Linked DNA regions of Nonomuraea sp. NBC_00507. The protein of the gene in region 1 interacts with the protein of each later gene in a pairwise test. Links are inferred from orthologs where the notes say so. Each region holds a gene or a part of one and is shown on either strand. Other genes may lie near its edges.

What was found.
Region 2: the proteins of aceE (region 1) and nth interact in binary tests that used the Escherichia coli proteins (3 or more experiments, as listed by UniProt). The link is inferred for Nonomuraea sp. NBC_00507 from one-to-one orthologs.

The regions. Positions count from the first base shown.
Region 1 is NZ_CP107853.1:5,589,110-5,605,360, reverse strand. The notes cover bases 3,421-6,679. They hold aceE (pyruvate dehydrogenase (acetyl-transferring), homodimeric type), read left to right. Parts: upstream 3,421-3,731; coding sequence 3,732-6,479; downstream 6,480-6,679. Other genes in these bases: OHA25_RS27245 (alpha/beta hydrolase), read left to right, coding at 6,592-6,679. Also shown: OHA25_RS27285 (ROK family protein), read right to left, coding at 1-518; OHA25_RS27280 (hypothetical protein), read right to left, coding at 760-1,077; OHA25_RS27275 (peroxiredoxin), read right to left, coding at 1,092-1,553; OHA25_RS27270 (DUF3052 domain-containing protein), read right to left, coding at 1,639-2,067; OHA25_RS27265 (secondary thiamine-phosphate synthase enzyme YjbQ), read right to left, coding at 2,183-2,596; OHA25_RS27260 (DUF1918 domain-containing protein), read right to left, coding at 2,606-2,788; OHA25_RS27255 (hypothetical protein), read right to left, coding at 2,998-3,177; more of OHA25_RS27245, read left to right, coding at 6,680-8,100; OHA25_RS27240 (maleylpyruvate isomerase family mycothiol-dependent enzyme), read left to right, coding at 8,111-8,848; OHA25_RS27235 (VOC family protein), read right to left, coding at 9,066-9,425; OHA25_RS27230 (helix-turn-helix transcriptional regulator), read right to left, coding at 9,500-10,228; OHA25_RS27225 (YciI family protein), read left to right, coding at 10,496-10,861; OHA25_RS27220 (PHP domain-containing protein), read right to left, coding at 10,858-11,880; OHA25_RS27215 (hypothetical protein), read left to right, coding at 11,982-12,371; OHA25_RS27210 (glutathionylspermidine synthase family protein), read left to right, coding at 12,375-13,520; OHA25_RS27205 (DUF350 domain-containing protein), read left to right, coding at 13,546-13,977; and 3 more genes. UniProt on the Escherichia coli protein: Component of the pyruvate dehydrogenase (PDH) complex, that catalyzes the overall conversion of pyruvate to acetyl-CoA and CO(2).
Region 2 is NZ_CP107853.1:911,196-917,436, reverse strand. Bases 1-2,821 are described here. They hold nth (endonuclease III), read left to right. Parts: upstream 1-960; coding sequence 961-1,683; downstream 1,684-2,821. Other genes in these bases: OHA25_RS04745 (HEAT repeat domain-containing protein), read right to left, coding at 2,356-2,821; OHA25_RS04750 (NUDIX hydrolase), read left to right, coding at 1,726-2,367; OHA25_RS04760 (hypothetical protein), read right to left, coding at 444-881; OHA25_RS04765 (Crp/Fnr family transcriptional regulator), read right to left, coding at 1-316. In the rest of the region: more of OHA25_RS04745, read right to left, coding at 2,822-2,868; OHA25_RS04740 (MarP family serine protease), read left to right, coding at 2,949-4,139; OHA25_RS04735 (aldo/keto reductase), read left to right, coding at 4,219-5,187; OHA25_RS04730 (TetR/AcrR family transcriptional regulator), read left to right, coding at 5,192-5,800; OHA25_RS04725 (DUF309 domain-containing protein), read right to left, coding at 5,797-6,240; OHA25_RS04720 (alpha/beta fold hydrolase), read right to left, coding at 6,237-6,241. UniProt on the Escherichia coli protein: DNA repair enzyme that has both DNA N-glycosylase activity and AP-lyase activity. The DNA N-glycosylase activity releases various damaged pyrimidines from DNA by cleaving the N-glycosidic bond, leaving an AP (apurinic/apyrimidinic) site.

The DNA.
Region 1 (16,251 bases):
GGGAAGACCGGGGTGTGGCCGATCTCGCCGGCCCAGCCGGAAGAGCCGCCGTACGGCTCGCCGCGGATGATGGAGGCCCCGGCGATGCCCGTGCCGATAGGGAGGAACAGGAAGTCGGACAGGCCGCGGCCGGCACCCAGGATGCTTTCGGCGAGTCCGCCGGTGCGGACGTCGTGTCCCAGCATTACCGGGATGTCCAGGGTGGTGAAGTCGGTGGCGGGGACGTCGCGCCAGCCCAGGTTGGCCGCGTAGAGGGCGGCGTCTTCGGACACCAGGCCGGGCACGGCCAGCCCCACGCCGGCCGGGTCGCCGTCGCCTGCGGCGGCCAGGTGGCTGATGAAGTCGGAGATGGCGGTGACGACCGCCTCCGGGCCGTCCGCTCGCGGAGTGGGGCGCCGCTCGCTCAGCAGCACCGCGCCGGAGTCGTTGACCAGGCCGCCCTTCATGGACGTGCCGCCGACGTCGAGCGCGACAACGAACGCACTGCTCGTAGTACCACTGCTCCTGGTGCTGCTCACTGCGGACACGGTAGGAGACGATAGCGCAGGTCAGCAGATGCCTGGAATGCCCGATCCGGCCGCACGCTTCCCCGTCCTCCCGGCGCACGGTCAGGGCCGCGTCCTGTCCACGACGTCATGGGCTCGTGGCTCGGGGTCATGATGGGCGGCTCGGCTTGACGGCACCTGGCCACCTGTCCAGGACCCCGTGGCGGGTCAACGCACCATGGTCGCGCACATCTCGCGAGGCCTTCAGAGGCCCTCAGGCGCGTCCCAGCACCCGGTTGAGCGCTGCCTCCACCTCCGCCGACAACCCCGGCGGCGGCGGGCCCGTGGAGCCGGAGAGCGGGGTGTCCGAACGTGCCATCCACACGGCCCCGCAGGACCGGCACTCCACCTCGCCCAGCCGGCAGATCAGCGCCGTGGACCCGCAGGTGCCGCAGGCGTCCAGGTCGAGGTCGTGCAGCCGTTGACAGTCCGGGCAGATCAGGACCTGGGATTCCTTGCGCACCCCGCGCTGCCACGGACTGGCGCCGCGGACCGGGTCCGTCTGCCGGGCCCCGCACCGGTAGCAGGGCATCCTTCCCTCCGAAGTCAGTGAATGTCGGCGAGTGCCTTGACGTAGTCGGCGACGTCGCGTGCCGAAGAGATCGGATTGACCACCGACCACCGGATCACGCCCTCGCCGTCGATGATGAAGGTCCCCCGAAGCGCGAGCCCCTTCGCCTCATCGAACACACCGTACGCCTGCGCGACCTGTCCGTGTGGCCAGAAATCAGAGAGCAGAGGAAACGTGTAACCCTCGCGTTCCGCCCACGCACGGTGCGTGAACACCGAATCCACCGAAACCGTCAGCACTTGGGCGTCGTCGAACGGATGATCGCGCAGCGCGGACAGCTCGCTGTTACAGACGCCGGTGAAGGCGAGCGGATAGAAGACCAGCACGACCTTCCTGCCCCGGAACTGGGACAGGCGCACCGGAGTGCCGTGCTGGTCCTGCAGCTCGAAATCCGGAGCCAGGGCGCCGACCTCGGCAGGATGTGCGTTCACGGGCATCATCCTGCCGCATGGCAGGCGCTCGGGCTCCCTACGGTTGGCCCAAGTGCGACCCGATCTGCCGTCGACCCATGTGCGGCCCGATCTACCGTTTGCCCTTGGGCGTCACGAGTCTGGTCCCGGACCAGTCGGGCGCGGCGGAGATGCTGCTGGTCTGCGAGAGACCCGCAGTGGCGGCATCCTCCCCGATGTCGCTCGGCTCCACGTGGCCATCGCGTCCGGCCTTGGGAGTCAGCAGCCAGATCTGGCCGCCGTCGGCGAGTGCTCGCATGGCGTCGCTGAGAGCGTCGAAGAGGTCGCCGTCCCCGTCGCGCCACCACAGCAGCACCACGTCCACGACGTCGTCGCTCTCCTCGTCCAGCAGTTCGTTGCCGGTCAGTTCCTCGATGGAGTCGCGGAGCTCGTCGTCGACGTCCTCGTCCCAACCGATCTCCTGCACCACCTGACCCGGCTTGAGGCCGAGTCGTTCGGCCAGGCCGCGCTCGCTCTGCGCCTGACCCGCGGTCGCGCTCACGTTTATCCCTCCTGCTTGAGTGGCCGCATATGCGGTTTATCGCTTCGGCACAGTCCACACGCTGTGACCCTCAGTCGTCAACGGTCGCCACGGGTACGGCCCTAGTCGGCCATAATCAATCAGACAAAAACGACAGTCGAACCTGGCGTTGCGGGTTGTCGACGTTCAGATCCACGAGCGCCACCGACTGCCAGGTGCCCAGCGCCATCCGCCCGCCCAGCACCGGGATGGTGGCGTACGGCGGGATCAGCGCGGGCATGACGTGCGACCTGCCGTGGCCGCGCGAGCCGTGGGCGTGACGCCACCGGTCGTCGGCGGGCAAGACGTCGCGCAAGGCGGCGAGCAGGTCATCGTCACTGCCCGAGCCCAGCTCGAGCAGGGCGACGCCGGCGGTGGCATGCGGCACGAAAATGTGCAGCAACCCATCCTCGCCTTCGCCCTGAGCGCGCACGAAGTCGGCGCATTCGGCCGTGATGTCGTGCACCCTCTCTCGCGAACCCGTGGCCACAGAGATGATTTCAGATCTCACAGGGAAATCTTACTTATGCACCACCACGGCATCAGGGCCGGGAAACACCAGCCCGGTGTGCCCGTCGTCGAACCGCACCATGTAGGGAGGCTCGCCGTCAGGGCCCTTGACCTCCACGATTTCGCCTCCATGGTCCCTTTCACCCACGGTGCTCCCGTGCACCAGGAGGCGGTCGCCCACCGTCGCGTTCATATCTCCCACACTGGTACGCGGAATGCCCTACGAGAAGAGCGAATCCCGAGATCGGATGAATTTTGCCTCCCCCTTTCGGGGGAGGTCAGAAACATGACCAAAACGTTACGCTGCTCAGATGCGGCGTTTCGGGCTGCGTGGCACCGACGGCGGACTCGTACGTGATGATCGTCCTGGTGCCGCCAGCCAATAGCTCGGACTCATGGTGCTCACCGCCCGCTGGCCCGCGTGGAAGACCGCATCGCCACGGGCCGTCCGGCGGTCGTGGTCGGCGCGGCCGCAGGCTGGCCTAACTCGGGCATCGCCTCGCCGACGCTGATCTCTCCGAGCAGCAGTGGCACGACGGGCGGCTGCGGCAGGCGATCAGCGACCTGATCGACCTCGCCCACCAGCACGGCTGCGCCGGGATCGCGAACGGCTGCGGAGGAGGCAGCGTGGAGAGCTACCGGCCAGACCGCATCCCGCCCGCCGGCGCACGGGACGTGAGCCCGCCCGGGACCGCAGGCACGCCCCCGCAGGCACGCCCCCACGGCGGCAAGACCCGCCGGAGACAGGCGACCGGCTCACGCTGTTCCCCGCGCCCAACACCGTTCGGGGCGCACCCGGACCCGCCCCGGGCCCGACTCATGGCGATTCGCTAATATCGGCAGCTCGCCCAGGAGCGGTGATGATCTCCCCGCTTCGGGGGATGCCATGGGTAGCCATCGGACACAGCGAGCACAGCACGTAAAATTTCGTTTGTTTTCCCGTCTTGTTAAATTGGATCGGGGATGTAACCTGTGATGCGATTCGTCCTACCATCGGTGGTCTAGGCCATCGAAGATGGCCCTGCCAGCAGGGACACTCTGGTTACCAGCCAGTAGAGATGCGTTTTCTACGGCTAGCGACCAGGATGGAAGGCGACCCAGACCAGACATCAGTCATCCTCGGAAGGCGAGACCCAGTGGCTTCCGGACGCCAGCGATTCTCGATCATCAGCGACGGCCTACCCAGCCAACTGCCTGATGTCGACCCCAGCGAGACCAACGAGTGGCTCGAGTCTCTCGACAACGTCGTCAAGACCGAAGGCCGCACCAGAGCCCGCTACCTCATGCTGCGCATGCTGGAGCGGGCCCGCGAGCATCAGGTCGGCGTGCCGGGCCTGCGCAGCACCGACTACATCAACACGATCCCGCCGGAGCGCGAGCCCTGGTTCCCCGGTGACGAGCACGTCGAGCGCCGCATCCGCGCCTACATTCGCTGGAACGCGGCGATCATGGTGTCGAGGGCCAACGCCCGCACCAACGTGGGCGGCCACATCGCCACCTACGCCTCGGCGGCCTCGCTCTACGAGGTGGGCTTCAACCACTTCTTCCGCGGCAAGGATCACGGCGAGTCGGGCGACCAGGTCTTCTTCCAGGGGCACGCGGCGCCGGGCATCTACGCCCGCGCTTTCCTCGAGGGGCGGCTCAACGAGAGCCAGCTCGACGCGTTCCGCCAGGAGCTGTCGCACGGCTTCCGCGGCCTGCCCTCCTACCCGCACCCGCGGCTCATGCCGGACTTCTGGGAGTTCCCCACGGTCTCCATGGGTCTGGGCCCGATCGGCGCGATCTATCAGGCGCGGTTCAACCGCTACCTGCTCAACCGCCAGATCAAGGACACCAGCCGCAGCCACGTGTGGGCGTTCCTGGGCGACGGCGAGATGGACGAGCCCGAGTCGCTCGGCGCGATCGGCCTGGCCGCCCGTGAGGAGCTCGACAACCTCACGTTCGTGATCAACTGCAACCTGCAGCGGCTCGACGGCCCGGTACGCGGCAACGGCAAGATCATCCAGGAGCTGGAGTCGTACTTCCGGGGCGCCGGCTGGAACGTGATCAAGGTCGTGTGGGGCCGTGACTGGGACCCGCTGCTGGCGGCCGACGTGGACGGCGTGCTGGTCAACCAGATGAACACCACGCCGGACGGGCAGTTCCAGACCTACTCGGTCGAGTCGGGCTCCTACATCCGCGAGCACTTCTTCGGCTCCGACCCGCGCCTGCGCAAGATGGTCGAGCACCTGACCGACGACGACATCCGCAAGCTGTCGCGCGGCGGCCACGACTACCGCAAGGTCTACGCGGCGTTCAAGGCGGCCCGCGAACACGTCGGCCAGCCGACCGTGATCCTCGCCCAGACCATCAAGGGCTGGACCCTGGGCAAGGACTTCGAGGCGCGCAACGCCACGCATCAGATGAAGAAGCTCACCAAGGCCGAGCTGAAGGAGTTCCGCGACCGGCTCTACCTGCCGATCCCGGACTCGGCGCTGGAGGGCGACCTTCCCCCCTACTTCCACCCGGGCGAGAACGACCCCGAGATCCAGTACATGAAGGAGCGCCGCGCCGCGCTCGGCGGCGTGCTGCCCAAGCGGGTCCTGCGCGCCAAGCAGATCCAGCTGCCGGGCGACGAGGTCTACGGCGGCTTCGCCAAGGGCTCGGGCAAGCAGCAGGTCGCCACCACGATGGCGTTCGTGCGGCTGCTCAAGGACCTCATGCGGGACAAGGAGATCGGGCACCGGTTCGTGCCGGTCATCCCGGACGAGGCCCGCACGTTCGGTCTGGACGCCATGTTCCCGACGGCGAAGATCTACTCGCCGCACGGCCAGACGTACGAGGCCGTCGACCGGGAGCTGCTGCTGTCGTACAAGGAGGCCGTGCAGGGGCAGATCCTGCACGAGGGCATCAGCGAGTCGGGCTCCATGGCCTCGACCATCGCCGCCGGCACCTCCTACGCCACCCACGGCGAGCACATGATCCCGATCTACATCTTCTACTCGATGTTCGGCTGGCAGCGCACGGGCGACTCAATGTGGCAGATGGGCGACCAGATGGGTCGCGGCTTCCTGATCGGCGCCACCGCGGGCCGCACCACGCTCAACGGCGAGGGCCTGCAGCACGAGGACGGCCACACGCCGCTCATCGCCTCGACCAACCCGGCCGCGATCTCCTACGACCCGTCCTGGGCGTTCGAGGTGGCCTACATCGTCAAGGACGGCCTCAGGAGGATGTACGGCGACCAGCCGGAGAACGTCTTCTACTACCTGACCGTCTACAACGAGCCCTACCTGCAGCCGGCCCAGCCGGCGAACCTCGACGTGCAGGGCCTGCTCAAGGGGCTGTACAAGTTCGCCGACGGGCCGCAGACGCAGGGCCCGAAGGCCAACATCCTGTCCTCCGGCGTGGCGGGCCCGTGGGCGATGGAGGCGCAGCGGCTGCTGGCCGAGGACTGGGGCGTGTCGGCCGACGTGTGGTCGGCGACGTCGTGGTCCGAGCTGCGCCGCGAGGCGCTGGCGTGCGACGAGCACAACCTGCTCAACCCCGACGCCGAGCCGCGTGTCCCCTACGTCACCCAGGCGCTCTCCCAGGCCCAGGGGCCGATCGTGGGCGTCAGCGACTACATGAAGGCCGTGCAGGACCAGATCGCGCAGTGGGTGCCGGGCGACTGGTCCTCGCTGGGCACCGACGGGTTCGGCCTGTCCGACACCCGCTCGGCGCTGCGCCGCCACTTCCACGTGGACGCGGCCTCGATCACGCTGGCCGTGCTCACCCAGCTCGTCAAGCGCGGTGAGCTCGACGGCGAGGTGCTGCGCGAGGCCATCGCCCGCTACCACCTCAAGAACGGCGTCACCGAGGCCGGCGGCGCGGAGAGCAACGACACCCAATCCATGGGCGTCTGACGTCGGCGCTGGTGAGGCGGCAGGTTACGTGCCGCCTCACCCTGTTTATGTGCGCCGTCGCGTATCGTGGGCACTACTTCCCCCCGGAGAGACTGAGGGGAAGTTTTGTGCCATGCGACGCGTCCTAGCCGCCACCCTGCTCCTGGCGGCCGCCGGCTGTTCCAGTGTGCCCGCCGCCGAGCCCGCCACGGAGTCCGCCACGGAGTCCGGCGGTGGGAGCCTTGCCCCTGTCGAATGGGGGCCGTGCACCGACATCAAGCGCCCTGACGGCGAGCTACCGGCCCGCCAGGACGCCTCGGTGCGCTGCGGGAAGCTCGAGGTGCCCCTCGACTACGCCCAGCCGGCCGGGGAGACGATCGACCTGGCGCTGATCAAGCTGCCGGCCACGGGCCAGCGGCTCGGGTCGGTGGTGTTCAACTTCGGCGGCCCGGGCGCCTCCGGGGTGGACACGCTCGATCAGGCCGCCAAGGCGCTCACCACACTGCGGGCCCGTTACGACCTGATCAGCTTCGACCCGCGCGGCGTCGAGCGCAGCTCCGGGGTGCGCTGCGGCAGCGGGGCCGATATGGACCGATTCACCTCGCTTGACACGTTGCCGCCCAACGAGGAGACGCACCAGCGGAGCGAAGCGGCCAACAAGGAGTTCGCCGCGCTCTGCCAGAAGAACTCCGGCAAGATCCTGCCGTACGTCGGCACCGTGAACGCCGCCCGCGACCTGGACCGCATCCGCGCCGCCCTGGGCGACGCCAAGCTCAACTACGTCGGCATGTCCTACGGCACCCAGCTCGGCGGCGTCTACGCCACCCAGTTCCCCCAGAAGGTGGGCCGCATGGTGCTCGACGCGCCGCTCGACCCGACCGTCACGTTCGAGCAGCGGACGCTGGCCCAGACGCGTGGCTTCCAGCAGGCGTACGAGAGCTTCCTCAAGGCGTGCGTCAAGAACTCATGCACGATCGGCAGGGACCCGGCCACGGCCAACGCCAACGTCGAGAACCTGATGAATGAGCTGACGGCCAAACCGCTGAAGGTCGGCAACCGCGACCTCACTCAGGGGCTGGCGTCGACCGGCGTGGCCGCCGCGCTGTACTCGGAGATGACCTGGCCGTTCCTGGAGCAGGCGCTGAGCGATGCGCTCAAGGGCAAGGGCGGCGCGCTGATGTACCTGGCCGACTCCTACACCGGGCGCAAACCGGACGGCACCTACTCGACGCAGATGACCAGCTTCCCGGCGATCACCTGCGTCGACACCGCCGAGCGGCCGACCCCGGCCGAGTTGCGGCGCACCGAGCAGGCCGCGCTCAGGATCTCCCCGCTGTTCGGCAGCGAGGGCTCGGGCGGGCTGTGCCGGGTGTGGCCGGCCCAGGGCAGCGACCAGGCGCGGCACGTGAACGCCACCGGGTCGGCGCCGATCGTGGTGGTGGGCGGCAAGGGCGACCCGGCCACGCCGTACGAGTGGGCGCCCAGGCTCACGGCCCAGCTCAAGACCGCCACGCTGGTCACGTACATGGGCGAAGGGCACGGGGCGTACCTGTCGGGCAGCAAGTGCGTGCAGGGCCTCGTGGACGCGTACATGATCGACGGCAAGGTGCCGGAGAAGGGCGCCACGTGCCCGGCGGCCTAGTGTGTGGCGGGTGAAGGACTACGAGTCAGAGATCGAGACGGAGGCGGCACGCCTCGCGGAGTTGTCGGGCGACCTCTCGGTCCCGGTGCCCACGTGCCCGGGCTGGACGCTCGCCGAGTTGGTCACACACGTCGGCCAAACCCATCGGTGGGCGGTGCACGTGCTGCGCAACCGGGTGCAGGAGCGGGTCTGGTCGCGCCAGGTGCCCAGCGGGCTTGCCGAGGGTCAGAGCGGCGACGCCCGGTGGCTGCTGGCCGGAGCCGCGGAGCTGCTGCGAACCCTGCGCGAGACCGACCCGGAGCTGGCGGTGTGGACCTGGGGTCCCGACAAGCGGGCGTCCTGGTGGCCGCGGCGGATGGTGTTCGAGCTGGTGATCCACCGGGCCGACGCTGAGCTCGCGCTCGGCGTCGACCCGGTGATCCCGGCGGCGACCGCGGTGGACGGCATCGAGGAGTTCCTGCACAACCTGCCGTCCGCGGCCTGGGTCACCCGGTCCCTGGGCGAGCTCGGCGTGGAGGGGGCCACGATCCACCTCCACGCTAACGACGCCGAGGGCGAGTGGACGATCACGCAGGGACCCGCCGGGACGATCGCATGGGCCCGTGGCCACGCCAAGGGCGACACCGCCGTCCAGGGGCCGGTGCGCGACCTGCTCCTCATGCTGTACGGGCGGCGCTCCCCCGAGGCGCTCACCGTGTACGGCGACCACAGCTTGCTGGAGCGCTGGCTGACCGCTGCCGCGTTCTGACCGGCGCCTGATCCCCAGCGGACCGGCGTCGGAGGCCGTCGCCTTGGATCGGGCCGGTTTGGCCGACCGGAGCCGCCGGTCGTCGAGGCCCTGGGCGCGCCGCCGCTCGGCGATCGGCGGCGTGCCCAGGGCGAGGGGTGAACCGCTCCTGGGAAGCGGGCCCATGGCCTGCCGGGGTCGGCGGGGAAGGCGCTCTCCCCGGCCCGGCCACGGGTCATCACCTGCGGTGGAAGATCCCGAAGACGCTGCCGGACGTGTCACGCAGATAGGCGAAGTCCGTGCCCGCGCCGTCGTCGATCACCTTCGTGATCACCTTGCCGCCGAGCGTCTCGCTCTGGGCGCAGGTCGCCTCGACGTCGGCCACGTGCACGTGGAAGATCGCGTGGTTGGGGAACTCGCCCTTGGTGTTGTAGAGCCCGCCCACCGGCTGCTCACCGCCCGGATGGCCGATCAGCCGATAGTCGATCGGGCCCTCGTCGCGCATGAACGTCCAGCCGAACAGCCCGCCGTAGAACGTCTGAGCACCCTCGGGGTCGTCGGTCGCGACCTCGAACCACGTCACCGTGTTGTCCATCATCGTCTCCTTGCTTTCTCGAACAAGACAACGATGTAGCGTGTTGGCGACAACCCTATGTCGGTGTTTTCGATTGATTAATCGAGCACAGTGCCGTGCACGATCATCTCGGGCAGGTCGGTGGCGAAGCCCTCCAGCGGCCGGTCGGGGCAGCGCTCGGCGGTGACGGTGGCGGCCGCGATGCGGTCGAGGCGGAAGACGCGTACGTCGTCGCGCAGCCGGCACCACGCCACGAGATACCAGAAACCGCCGCGGCCACCCAGGAACACCCCTGGCTCGACGTCGCGTGAGGTGAGGGCCCCCTTGGCGTCGGCGTATTCGAGCCTGAGCACCCGGCGGCGCAGCAGCGCCTCCTCGATGGCCCGGGAGATGCCCTCGCCGCCGAGCGGCTGGATCGCGCTGCCCGGCTCCTCCGGCAGCCGCATGAGCTGCACCCGGCGGGCCAGCTCCCTGGCCAGATCGCCCTCGGGACCCGGCATGGCGGCGACCACCTTGCGTAAGGCGCTGCGGGCCTGCCGGCCGAACGGCTGGTCACCGGCCCGGCTGAGCGCCACCGCGATGGCCACCGCCTCGGCGGGCGTGAAGTTGAGCGGCGGCAGGGACATCTTCTTGTCGATGGCGTAACCGCCCTTGCGTCCCGGCTCGGCGTAGATCGGCACGCCCGACTCCTGCAGCGCGGTGATGTCGCGCTCGATCGTGCGCACGCTGACCTCGAACCGCTGAGCCAGCTCCCGCGCGGAACGGCGGCGGGGGGCGATGGCACGCAGGTCCTCGACGAGTGCGTAGAGCCGGTCGGTACGATTCACAGCCGTGACGCTACGCCGCGCCACCGACAATCGCCGGGGCCCGGGCAGCCCCGAGATACCCTCCTCACTGCCGGGTCACACGGCTATCACGGTTTCGGCCAGTGTCCTGACGCCCCTGTGGCGCATCTCACACCGCCGCCTGAGCCCCGGGTGGGGGAGCCCGCTTTCACGCCCGGCAAACGATCGCAGGTTTTTCCGCCGGCGATGTCGAAGAGGCCGCGCCGGCTCCGACCCGCTGACGCAAGCATCCGAAAGAGGCAGGAGACCATGAAGTACATGATCATCATTTACGGCAACCAGGAACTGTGGGAGTCGTTCTCGGCCGAGGAGACGCAGAAGCACATCGCCGAGCAGGACGCGTTCAACCGCAAGTACGCCGAGACAGGTGAGCTGCTGGGCGCGTTCGGCACCGCCGACGCCGTCCAGGCCAAGACCGTGCGGGTGCGCAACGGCTTGCCCGCCGTCACCGACGGCCCCTACCTGGAGTCCAAGGAATACCTGGCCAGCTGGTATCTGGTGGAGGTCGACGACGAGCAACGCGCCCTCGACCTGGCCGCCGAGCTGCCCTTCGCCTCGGTCGGCGCGGTCGAGGTCTGGCCGGTCCCGCACGAGGCCCCGGGCAACAGGATCTAGGCGCCGGCCCAGTCGAGCAGGCGGTCCAGCGGCCAGGTGTTGACGATGCGCTCGGCCTCGATGCCGCACCTGGCCGCCCGCTCGCACCCGTACCGCTGCCAGTCGAGCTGCCCGGGTGCGTGCGCGTCGGAGTCGATCGCGAACACGCAGCCCATCTCGTACGCCAGCCGCATCAGCCGCTTCGGCGGGTCGAGCCGATCGGGCCGGGAGTTGATCTCGACCGCCACCCCGAACCGCCGGCAGGCCTCGAAGACCAGCTCGGCCTCGAACTCCGACTCCGGCCGCTTGACGCCCCGCTTGCCGCCCGCCTGCACGACCCGCCCGGTGCAGTGCCCGAGCACGTCCACCAGCGGATTGGCGATCGCGGTGACCATCCGCCGCGTCATCTCCTCCCCGCCCATGCGCAGCTTGGAGTGCACGCTGGCGACCACGACGTCCAGCCGCTCCAGCAACGCGGGATCCTGGTCGAGCGTGCCGTCCGTGTTGATGTCCACCTCGATGCCGGTGAGGACCCTGAACGGCGCCAGCCGCTCGTTGAGCTTCGCCACCACCTCCAGCTGCCGCTCCAGCCGCTCCGCCGACAGGCCCTTGGCCACGGTCAGCCGCGGCGAATGGTCGGTCACCGCCACGTAGTCGTGACCGAGGCCGATGGCCGCCTCGGCCATCTCCTCGATCGGGGAACCGCCGTCCGACCAGTCCGAGTGGCTGTGCAGGTCGCCTTTCAACGCGGCCCGCAACACGGCGGTCTCGGCGTCCAGCTCGACCTCGGCAGTGGCCCGCATCCTTCTCAAGTACGTAGGAACCTGGCCGTCCAGGCTTTCGTTCACAACAAGAGCGGTGACTTTCCCGATGCCGGGCAGGTCGCCGAGTCCGCCGGTGCGGGCCAGCCGCACGAGCTCGTCCTGGGGGAGGTCGGCGACCACGGCGGCGGCGCGACGGAAGGCACGCACGCGGTAGGTGGGCTCGCCGGCGCGCTCCAGCAGGAAGGCGATCTCGCGCAGCGCCTCAGTCGGTTCCATGCGTTAAGTCATACCCAAGCCAATGGCAATCGCGGGCCGCTACACATTGATCGGCGACGCGGGCCACCGCTAGGCTGATCGGCCCAGGAAAGCAGGAGTTGATGGCAAAACCGCCGCAGGCGCCCACGGGGCAGCCGCGCAAATCGTCGAAGGTCGTTCCACTGGTCGTCCTCGGGGTCCTATCCGTGATGGTGGTCGGATATTGCTCCGCCGTGCAGGACGACGACGAGGTCGCCGCGGACTGCGTCGTCCAGCTTGCGGACGGCACCTACGAGGTCGTCGACGACGACAACTGCGAGGATGACGACGGCCGCACGCACTATTACGGCGGCTCCCGCGGGGCGTACATCTGGTATTACGGCGGCCGCAGGGTCGGCAACCGGGTCGAGGGCGGCACCACCTACCGGCCCTCTGACGTCAACATCACCTCTCGTAACGGCAAGTCGATCCAGCGGGGCGGGTTCGGCAACAGCTGGAGCGGCGGGAGCTGAGACGTGCGCCGCGAACATGGCACTCCCAGGGACGACTGGGAGAAGACGATCGAAAGCCACGGCCTGGCCTACCACCGGGCCGCGCACCCCGAGGGCCTGAGCCGGCCCTACTGGGACGAGTCCGTGCACTACGTCTTCTCGATGGACGAGGTCGAGGCGCTGGAGGAGCAGGTCGAAGAGCTCCACGGCATGTGCCTGCGCACCGTCGAGCACGTGATCTCCACCGGGCGCTTCGCCGACTTCGCCATCCCCGAGTGGGCGTGGGAGGAAGTGGCGCGCTCGTGGGAGCGCCGCGATCCGCACCTGTACGGCCGCTTCGACCTGCGCTACGACGGCACCGGCCCGGCCAAGCTGCTGGAGTACAACGCCGACACGCCGACCTCGCTCGTGGAGTCGTCCGTCGTGCAGTGGTTCTGGCTGCAGGACACGCACCCGGACGACGACCAGTGGAACTCCGTGCACGAGCGGCTCATCGACCGCTGGCGCGAGCTGCGGCTGCCGCCGGGGCCGGTGCACTTCTCGTTCACGAACGCGGACGAGACCGGCGAGGAGGCCATGACGGTGGCCTACCTGCAAGAGACCGCCGAACAGGCGGGACTGCAGACGGCCGCCATCGCCATGGAGGACATCGGCTGGGACTCGCTCAACATGCGCTTCGTCGACCTCGACGAGCAGATGATCCGCTCGGTGTTCAAGCTCTACCCCTGGGAGTGGATGCTGAGCGACGAGTTCGGCCGGCACGCGGTGCGGCACGCCACCTGGATCGAGCCGCTGTGGAAGGCGCTGCTGTCCAACAAGGCCCTGCTGGCCGTGTTGTGGGAGCTCTACCCAGGGCATCCCTCGCTGCTGCCCGCCTACCTGGACGGCCCGCGCGAGCTGACCTCCTACATCGCCAAGCCGTTGCTCGGCAGGGAGGGCGCCTCCATGCGGATCGTCACCCCGGAGGGCACTCAGGAGACGCCCGGCAGATACGGCCAGGAAGGTTACGTCTTCCAGGGCTTCGAGGCGCTGCCCGTGTTCGAGGGGCAGCGGCCGGTGCTCGGCGCCTGGATGGTCGCCGACGAGTCGGCCGGCCTCGGCATCAGGGAGACGACCGGCCTGATCACCGACGACACCTCCTCCTTCGTCCCGCATCGCATCGCGGGCTGACACCCTCCACGTGATAGGAACTGACGTGACCCTTCTCGAAACCCTCGCCCGCGGCGCGGGTGCCATCGCCTCGTACGCCGCCGTCGGCGTGATCCTGATGATCGTCGGCTTCTACGTGATCGACTGGGCCACCCCTGGCAAGCTGAGCGAGATCATCCGCAGCGAGCGCAATCCGAACGCCACCCTGCTGGCCACGTCCGCCCTGGCCGCCGTCGGCCTGATCGTGGCCGCCTCCATCTGGTCCTCCGGCGGCCGGCTCGCCGAGGGCCTGGCGGGCACGGCGGTGTTCGGCCTGGTCGGGATCGTGGTGCAGACCGTGGCGATGCTCATATTCGACAAGATCGTCGGGATCTCGGTACGCGACCTGGTCAAGGAGCAGCAGTTGCAGCCGGGCGCGCGGCTGCTGGCGGTGACGCATGTGGCGATCGGCCTGATCACCGCTGTCGCGGTCATCTGACGGGCGTCGCATTCACCTGGGCCGAACTGGCACTCTAGAAGACGTGACAGACCGGACCCGGGAGGACACCACGCGCAGGCTCGAGCGGGCCATGGGCTCGCTCGGCACGGCGGCGATGGCACGCATGGACGACCAGTTGCCGTGGTTCCGCGCGCTCAGCGCCGAGGACCGGTCATGGGTGGGGCTCGTGGCCCAGGCCGGCATCGCGGCGTTCGTGGAGTGGTTCTCGACCGCCGGGGAGGACCCGCCCACGCCGAGCATCGAGTTCTTCGGCACCGCCCCGCGCGAGCTGAAGCGCTCGATATCGCTCCAGCAGACCGTCGACATCGTCAGGGTCGTGGTCGAGATCGTCGAGGCCCGCACCCACGAGCTGGCCTCCCCCGGCGGCGAGGACCAGCTGCAGCAGGCCATGCTCCGCTACACCCGGGACGTCGCCTTCGCCGCCGCCCACGTCTACGCCCGCGAGGCCGAGGCCAGGGGCTCGTGGGACGCCCGGCTTGAGGCGCTGATCGTGGACGCCCTCGTGCGCGGCGAGGTGGACGACGGGCTGCACTCGTGGGCCGCCGCGCTCGGCTGGACCTCCTCCCCCGTGGTCGTCATCGCCGGCCACGCCCCCGAAGACGACCCCCGCGCGGTGATCGACGGCCTGCGGGAGAAGGGCCGGCGCATCGGCATGGACCTGCTGGCCGGCGTGCAGGCCGACCGGCTGATCGTGATCGTCGGCGGCGCGCAGAGCGTTGACGACGCCGCCAAACAGGTCGTGGCCCGCTTCGGCATCGGGCCCATCGTGATCGGCCCCGAGGTCCCCGACCTGCACGCGGCCGCCAGGTCGGCCAGGGCCGCGCTGGCCGGGCTGAAGGCGTCCTCCGGGTGGCCGGACGCGCCCCGCCCGGTGCACGCCGAGGACCTCCTGGCCGAGCGGGCGCTCGACGGCGACGACGATGCCAGGCAGCAGCTCATCGAGCACGTCTACCTGCCGCTCGCCGGCACTCCGCTGCTCGACACGCTGGCGACGTACCTGGAGCAGGGCACCTCGCTGGAGGCGACGGCACGGCTGCTGTTCGTCCACCCCAACACCGTCCGCTACCGGCTCAAGAAGATCACCGAGCTGACCGGATACCTGCCGACGGAGGGCCGGTCCGCCTTCACGCTCCAGGTCGGCCTGATTCTGGGCAGGCTCGCGGAGAGCGCCGTAACTTGGCGGGCCCTAACGTAATGGCGCCGAAATCCCCACTGTAGGCTTCCTACAAATCGCCGTGGACAAAGTTCGTACGGATCTCTATCCGCGTGTCGGAGTTCTACAGGGCAAGGTGGATTTCGTGCTTGTAGTCGTCGCTCCGGGCCAAGGTGCCCAAACCCCAGGCTTCCTGACCCCATGGCTCGAGCTGCCCGGTCTCGCTGACCGGCTCGGCGCCTGGTCCGAGGTCGCCGGGATCGACCTGATCGCCTACGGGACCACCGCCGACGCCGACGAGATCCGCGACACCGCCGTCGCCCAGCCGCTGCTCGTGGCCGCCGCCCTGGCCTCCGCCGAGGCGCTCGGTGTGGCCCCCGACGTGCTCGCGGGCCACAGCGTAGGGGAGTTCGCCGCGGCCGCCCTGGCCGGGGTGCTCACCCCGGAGGAGGCGCTCACCCTCGTACGCGAGCGCGCCCAGGCCATGGCCAAGGCCGCCGCCATCACCGCGACCGGCATGACCGCCGTGCTCGGCGGCGTGGGGGACGAGGTGCTCGCCGCCATCGAGCGGCACGGGCTGACGCCCGCCAACATCAACGGCGCCGGCCAGATCGTGGCCGGCGGCACGACGGAGCAGCTGGCCGCGTTCAAGGACGACGCGCCGGCCCGCGCCCGGCTGATCCCGCTGTCGGTGGCGGGCGCGTTCCACACGCACCACATGGCGCCGGCCGTGGAGAGCCTGCGCGAGGCCGCCAGGGCCATCGTGCCCGGCGACCCGCGGGTCACGCTGCTGTCCAACTCCGACGGCAAGCCCGTCGCCACCGGCGCCGAGTTCGTGGAGCGGCTGGTCAAGCAGGTCAGCAGCCCCGTCAGGTGGGACGCCTGCGCGGAGACCATGGCCGCGCTCGGGGTCACCACGATGATCGAGCTACTACCCGGCGGCACGCTGACCGGCCTGGCCAGGCGTGGCCTGCGCGGCGTGCAGACCGTGGCGCTGAAGACTCCGGACGACCTCGACGCGGCCAGGGAGCTGATCAAATGAGGATCCCCGACATCGCCCCCGGCGGCAGGGTGCTGGCGCTCGGCCACTACCAGCCGGC
Region 2 (6,241 bases), 4.7 Mb from region 1 along the record:
GGCCCGCCAGCCGCACCTCGGTCAGCGCCGTCGCCGTGGCCGTGCGCGGCCGCGGGTCGAACAGGGACAACTCGCCGAACATCTCGCTCGGCCCCAGCACGCTCAACAGGTTTTCCCTGCCGTCGGGCGAGGTGCGGGAAAGCTTGATCTTGCCTTCCAGCACGACGTAGAGCCGGTCACCGGTCTCGTTCTCGTGGAAGAGCGTCTGTCCCTTGGACAGCTGGACCTCGGTGATGCTCGTGCGCAGCGCCGCGGCGCTCTCGCGGTCCAGCGCGGCGAACAGGGGGGCCTTGCCCAGCACATCTTCGGTGTTCACTCTGCCTCCTCTGCTGCCATTGTGACTCACCCCACTCCGAGCAGCACACACAGGTTATGGGAATCCCGGAGTGTTCTGGTTCGTAACGATGAGCCTTATCCAGGGGAAAAGTACCGGAAGTCCTGGATCAAGAGGCGAGCAGGTCGTCGACAGAGGCCACGGCCGTCGCCACGGTATGGCCGAGGAGGACGCGCAGCAGGTCCACGGCCCTCGGGCGAGCCGCTGCGTCCGATTGGCGGCATTGCTCCACCGCGATGCGCAGCGCGGGAGGCAGGACCGCGCGATCGCCGTCCTGGACACCGGTCGCCGCGAACACCACGAGATCGGCCCAGGCTTGTATGTCCTCGGCCGTCGAGCCTCCAGCCTTGGGATGCCAGCCGATGAGCACCTGGCCCCGCGTGCCGAGCGCCACGCTCTCCGGGCTGAGCCGCAGCCCGGACATGCCGCTCGCGTGCAGCCTGGCCAGGGTGGCTGCGCAGGCGATGGCGAGGCGCTGCAGCGCCTGCCCACGCAACGGCCCCGAGTGCCGGACGAAGTCCGCAAGCGCCGCGCCCTGACCGCTCATGGCCACCGCCTCCCGTGTCGCCAGGTTGTACGCGGTCGAGGCGGTCCAGGGTTCAATCCTTTGTGGCTACCCTTGCGGCATGGCGACGAACGCGGCGGGGCGCAAGCCGGAGACCCAGCTGGCACTGGTGCGGCGGGCGCGCAAGATGAACCGCATCCTCGCGGAGACCTACCCGGACGCCCACTGCGAGCTCGACTTCCGCAACCCGCTCGAGCTGCTGGTCGCGACCATCCTCTCCGCGCAGTGCACGGACAAGCGGGTCAACATGGTGACCCCCATTCTCTTCGCGAAGTATTCGACGGCCGAGGACTACGCCGCCGCGGACCGGACCGACGTGGAGGAGATCATCCGCTCGACCGGGTTCTTCCGCGCGAAGACCAACAGCATCATCGGCATGGCGCAGGCGATCTGCGAGCGGCACGGCGGCGAGGTGCCGGGCAAGCTGAAGGACCTGGTCAAGCTGCCCGGAGTGGGCCGCAAGACGGCCAACGTGGTGCTGGGCAACGCGTTCGGGGTGCCGGGACTCACCGTCGACACCCATTTCCAGCGCTTGGTGCGCCGCTTCGGCTGGACGGAGGAGACCGACCCGGTCAAGATCGAGCACGTCGTGGCCGAGCTGCTGCCCAGGCGCGAGTGGACGATCTTCTCGCACCGGGTGATCTGGCACGGCCGCCGCATCTGCCACGCCCGGCGCCCGGCCTGCGGCGTCTGCCCGCTGACCGCGCTCTGCCCCGCGTACGGCACCGGCCCCACCTCGGCCGCCGAGGCCCAGAAGCTCGTCAGACCCGGCCCCTTCTCCTGACCGGCGGGGAAGTCACCGGAGTCCCGGCGTGTTGGAGGATGCGTGACCCAAGTCCCCGACTGGCTCGACAGGCTGGCGGCGCAAGCGCAGCAGACCCGAGTCCCCCGATACCTGCGGCCACCCGACGGGCGCGGGCGGGCCGCGGCGGTGCTGATGTTGTTCGGTGAAGGGCCGCTCGGCCCCGACGTGCTCCTCATTCAGCGCAGCACGCGCGGCCGCAGGCACGCGGGCCAGCCCGCCTTTCCAGGCGGCGGCGTGGACCCCGAGGACGGCGGCCCGATCGAAGCGGCGCTACGCGAGGCTGAGGAGGAGACCGGGCTCGACCGGAGCGGGGTCGAGGTGCTGTGCGCGTTGTCGGAGCTCTATCTCACCTACAGCGACAACCGGGTCACGCCGGTGATCGGGTGGTGGCGCGAGCCGTCGGCGGTGCACGCGGCCTCGCCCGACGAGGTCGAGTCCGTGGAGCGGGTACCGATCGCGGAGCTGGTCGACCCGGACAACCGGATCATGTTGCGACACCCCAGCGGCATGGCGGGGCCGGCGTTTCGCGTGCGGGGCATGCTGGTGTGGGGGTTCACGGCGATGGTCCTGGACTCGGTGCTGCGCGAGGCGGGGCTCGAACGGCCGTGGGACTCCTCGCGGATCGAGGAGCTGCCTCCTGAGGTGGTCCGCCTAGCGCGCTGAGCGGAGCGCCACGCCCAGTGAGGCCCAGCCGGCCACGTCGGCATCGCTGTCGCCGGCCAGCATGCGCAGCGCGTCCAGGCCCGCCGGGTCCGGCGGGTCGCCGAGCACGTGGTGCAGCGCGTACGCGGCGCCGTACCTGACCCTCGCGTCGTCGTGGCCGGCCAGGTCGATCACGGACGGCAGCGAGCGCGGGTCGCCCAGGTGGCCGAACGCGATCAGCACCGAGTAGAGGACCATGGCGTCGTCCTCGCTGGCGGCCAGGAAGCGCAGCACCGGCAGCGTACGGTCCGCGAACGGCCGCAACATCCCCATGATGTCCACCCCGAGCAGCCGCTCGGGCACGGTCTCCGCGGCGCACAACCGTCGCGCCTCGATGAACGACTCCAGGTCGCCGCGCTGACGCAGCACGGAGATGACGTGCCAGCGCAGCGGGCCGTCGGGATCGCTGTCCCGTAGAGCTGCGTCGATCAGATCGCGCACTGTTCCCTCGGCCGGCGGCATACCGCTCAAGGTAGCCAGGGGTGACGCCGTCCTGGCCGAAGACTTGCACGCTTGACCGTATCGCTGGCTACCTTTGAAGCGTGCGCGGTGATCTGCTTGACCTCATCTTGATCGGCCTCATGGTCGCCTTCGGCATCTCGGGATACCGCCAGGGCTTCATCATCGGGGTCATGAGCTTCGTGGGGTTCGCAGGCGGAGCCGTGCTGGGCGTGTTCATCGCGCCGCCCATCGCCAAGGCCGTCGTGGACGGCGACACGCCGCAGGCGTTGCTGGCCATCGTGATCGTGTTCCTGTCCGCCACCATCGGCCAGTTCGCCTCCTCGACCATCGGCGCCGTCGTGCGCAGCCACGTCACGTGGGAGCCCGCGAAGATGGCCGACGCGGTCGGCGGCACCTTCGCCAGCGCGCTGTCCGTGCTGGTCTTCGCCTGGCTGATCGGCTCGCTGATCATCTCCACGGCCTTCACCCCGCTCGTCGACCAGGTCAAGAACTCCGCGCTGCTCACCACGGTCGACGACGCGATCCCGCAGGCGGCACGCAACTGGCAGCAGCCGTTCAAGAAGTTCATCGACCGCTCGGAGTTCCCGCCCGTCTTCGACGCCATCGGCGCCGGCCAGCTCATCGACGTGCCGCCGCCCGACCAGAGCGTGTTTCAGGGCGACCGGCTCAACCGGGCCCGGCGCGCGATCGTCAAGGTGCAGGGCAACGCGGAGAGCTGCAACAAGCACATCGAGGGCACCGGCTTCATCTACGCCCCTGGCCGGATCATGACCAACGCGCACGTGGTCGCGGGCGTGACCAGGGACCTGCAGGTCATCGACCACAACAACGTCAGGCACGCGGCCACGGTCGTGCGCTACAACCCGCGCCGCGACATCGCCGTGCTCCACGTCCCCGGGCTCGACCTGCCGCAGCTCGCCTTCGACGGCGAGGGCGGCCGGGGCGACGGCGCGATCATCGCCGGGTTCCCGAAGGGCAAGGGCTTCACGGCGGTGGCGGCCAGGATCGGCGGCCGGCTCGACGCCGAGGGCCCCGACATCTATCGGGAGAACACCGTCACCCGCAAGGTCTACGTGGTTCGCGGTGAGGTGCTGCCCGGAAACTCGGGTGGCCCCCTGCTTACGCCGGACGGCCGCGTCTACGGCGTGATCTTCGCCGCGGCGGTCAACGAGAAGGAGACCGGCTACGTGCTGACGGCCGAGGAGGTCGCCCCCGACGCCTCCGCCGGTCGCAACGACACCACGCCGGCCAGCACGCAGGAGTGCGACTAGCCGCCGGAGCCCCCGCGCGTGAGGGTCTGTCCTCGCACGTTCTGATGTGATAGCTTCTCACAATGTGAAAGCTAATCACATGCAGATGCGCAGACTCGGCAGGACGGACATCGAGATCACCCCCATCGGCCTGGGCTGCATGCAGTTCTCCGGCACGCGGAACGTCACCCGCTGGATCGTCAGGCCGATCGACCAGGCGACCGCCACGTCGGTGGTGCGGGCCGCACTCGACGGCGGCGTCAACTGGTTCGACACGGCGGAGATGTACGGCGCGGGTCACTCCGAGGAGATGCTGGCCGCCGCGCTCAAGGAGTGCGGCATCGCTCCTGGCGAGGTCGCCGTCGCGACCAAATGGGCGCCGCTCGGGCGCACCGCGACCAGCATCCTCCGCACCATCGGCGACCGGCTGACGCATCTCGGCGGCTTCCCGATCGACCTGCACCAGATCCACATGCCGACAGGCAGCCTCTCGAGCATTCCCGCCCAGCTCAAGGCCATGGCCAAGCTGCTCAACGCGGGGAAGATCCGCTCGGTCGGGGTGAGCAACTTCTCCGCCCGCCAACTCGCGCTCGCCCACCGGGTGCTGGCCGGCGAAGGCGTCACGCTGGCCGCGAACCAGGTCAGGATCAACCTGCTGCACAGGAACATCGAGCGTGACGGCGTCCTGGACACCGCCCGCAGGCTGGGTGTCACGCTGATCGCGTACTCGCCGCTGGAGGGCGGGATCCTCACCGGCCGCTATCACGAGGATCCGGCGCTGGCCAGGTCGGCGCCGGTGATGCGCAGGTTCTTCGGGCGCCGCGAGCTGAGCGCCAAGGGGATCGCGCGGACGCGGCCGCTCATCGACGCCATGCGCGAGATCGGGACGTCCTACGGCGTGTCCATCGCGCAGGTGGCGCTGAACTGGGTGATCACCCGGTACGGCGACGCGGTGGTGGCCATACCCGGCGCCTCCAAGCCGCGGCAGGCGAGTGAGGCGGCGGGCGCGATGGCGTTCACGCTCAGCGAGGCGGAAGTCCGCCGGCTGGATGAGCTGTCGCTAACCTGAACCTGTGCCCCGAACGACCAAGCGCGACCGCTACCACCACGGCGACCTGCGGGCCGCGCTGATCGACACCGCGACGGAGCTGATCGCCGAGCACGGGGTCCAAGGGTTCTCCCTCGCCGAGGCCAGCAGACGGCTCGGCGTCGCGGTCAGCGCCCCCTACCGCCACTTCGCCGACCGGGATGAGCTGCTGCTCGCGGTCGGGGTGCGGGCGGGCGAGCTGCTGGTCGCGGCCGTCCGCGCCGAAGAGCGCGGCAGCGCGCCCGAGGACCGGCTCGTTGCGGTGGCCAGGGGGTACGTCAGGTTCGCCGCCAAACACCGCGCGTTGTTCGAGTCGCTGTTCGGCGCGGCGCTCTCCCCGATCGGCGAGCCGGAGCTGGAGCGGGCATCCCAGCCGGTCAAGGAGGCCTTCCACACGGCGGCGATGACGCTGGCGGACGGGGACCCGGCGGCGGCCGAGGCGCTCGGGGTGGCCGTGGCGGCCACCGCGCACGGGCACGCGGGGCTGCTGCACCTGGGGATGTTCGGCCAGGGCGACGAGGCCGTGGACACGGCTGTGCGACGCGCGGCCGCCGCCACCGTCGCGCTCATCGAGGGGCGCGCGGCGCTGCGTTAGCCGGGGAGTTTCTCCAGGATCAAGGCGATCGCTTCGGCAGGGTCGCTGTCATGGCTCAGGTGGGAGGCGGCCTTGCCGACCGCGTCGTACACGCCCCCGTACGCCTGCGCCTTGGCCGCGCCCCGGCTGAAGAGCGTCACCGCGCCGGGCCCGTTGCCGCGCTGCAGGTGCGTCAGCCCGACGCAGATCTGCGCCAGGCCCTGCCACAGATCACGCTCGTCGTCGGGGGCGCATTTCCAGCGGCCCTCGAACACCTCGTGCGCGTTGAACGGCATTCCCTCGCTCAGGAACCTGCGGCCGTCGGCCAGGGCCTGCTCGGTCGTGGGCGCGTAGTCGTCGGGAACCCTGGGCACGCCGGGCGAGCCGTAGGGGAGCGGCCTGCCGAACGCGTCGCGCGGCCTGCCCTGGCGCGGCCGGCCCTCGGGGTCGCGGTCTCTCATC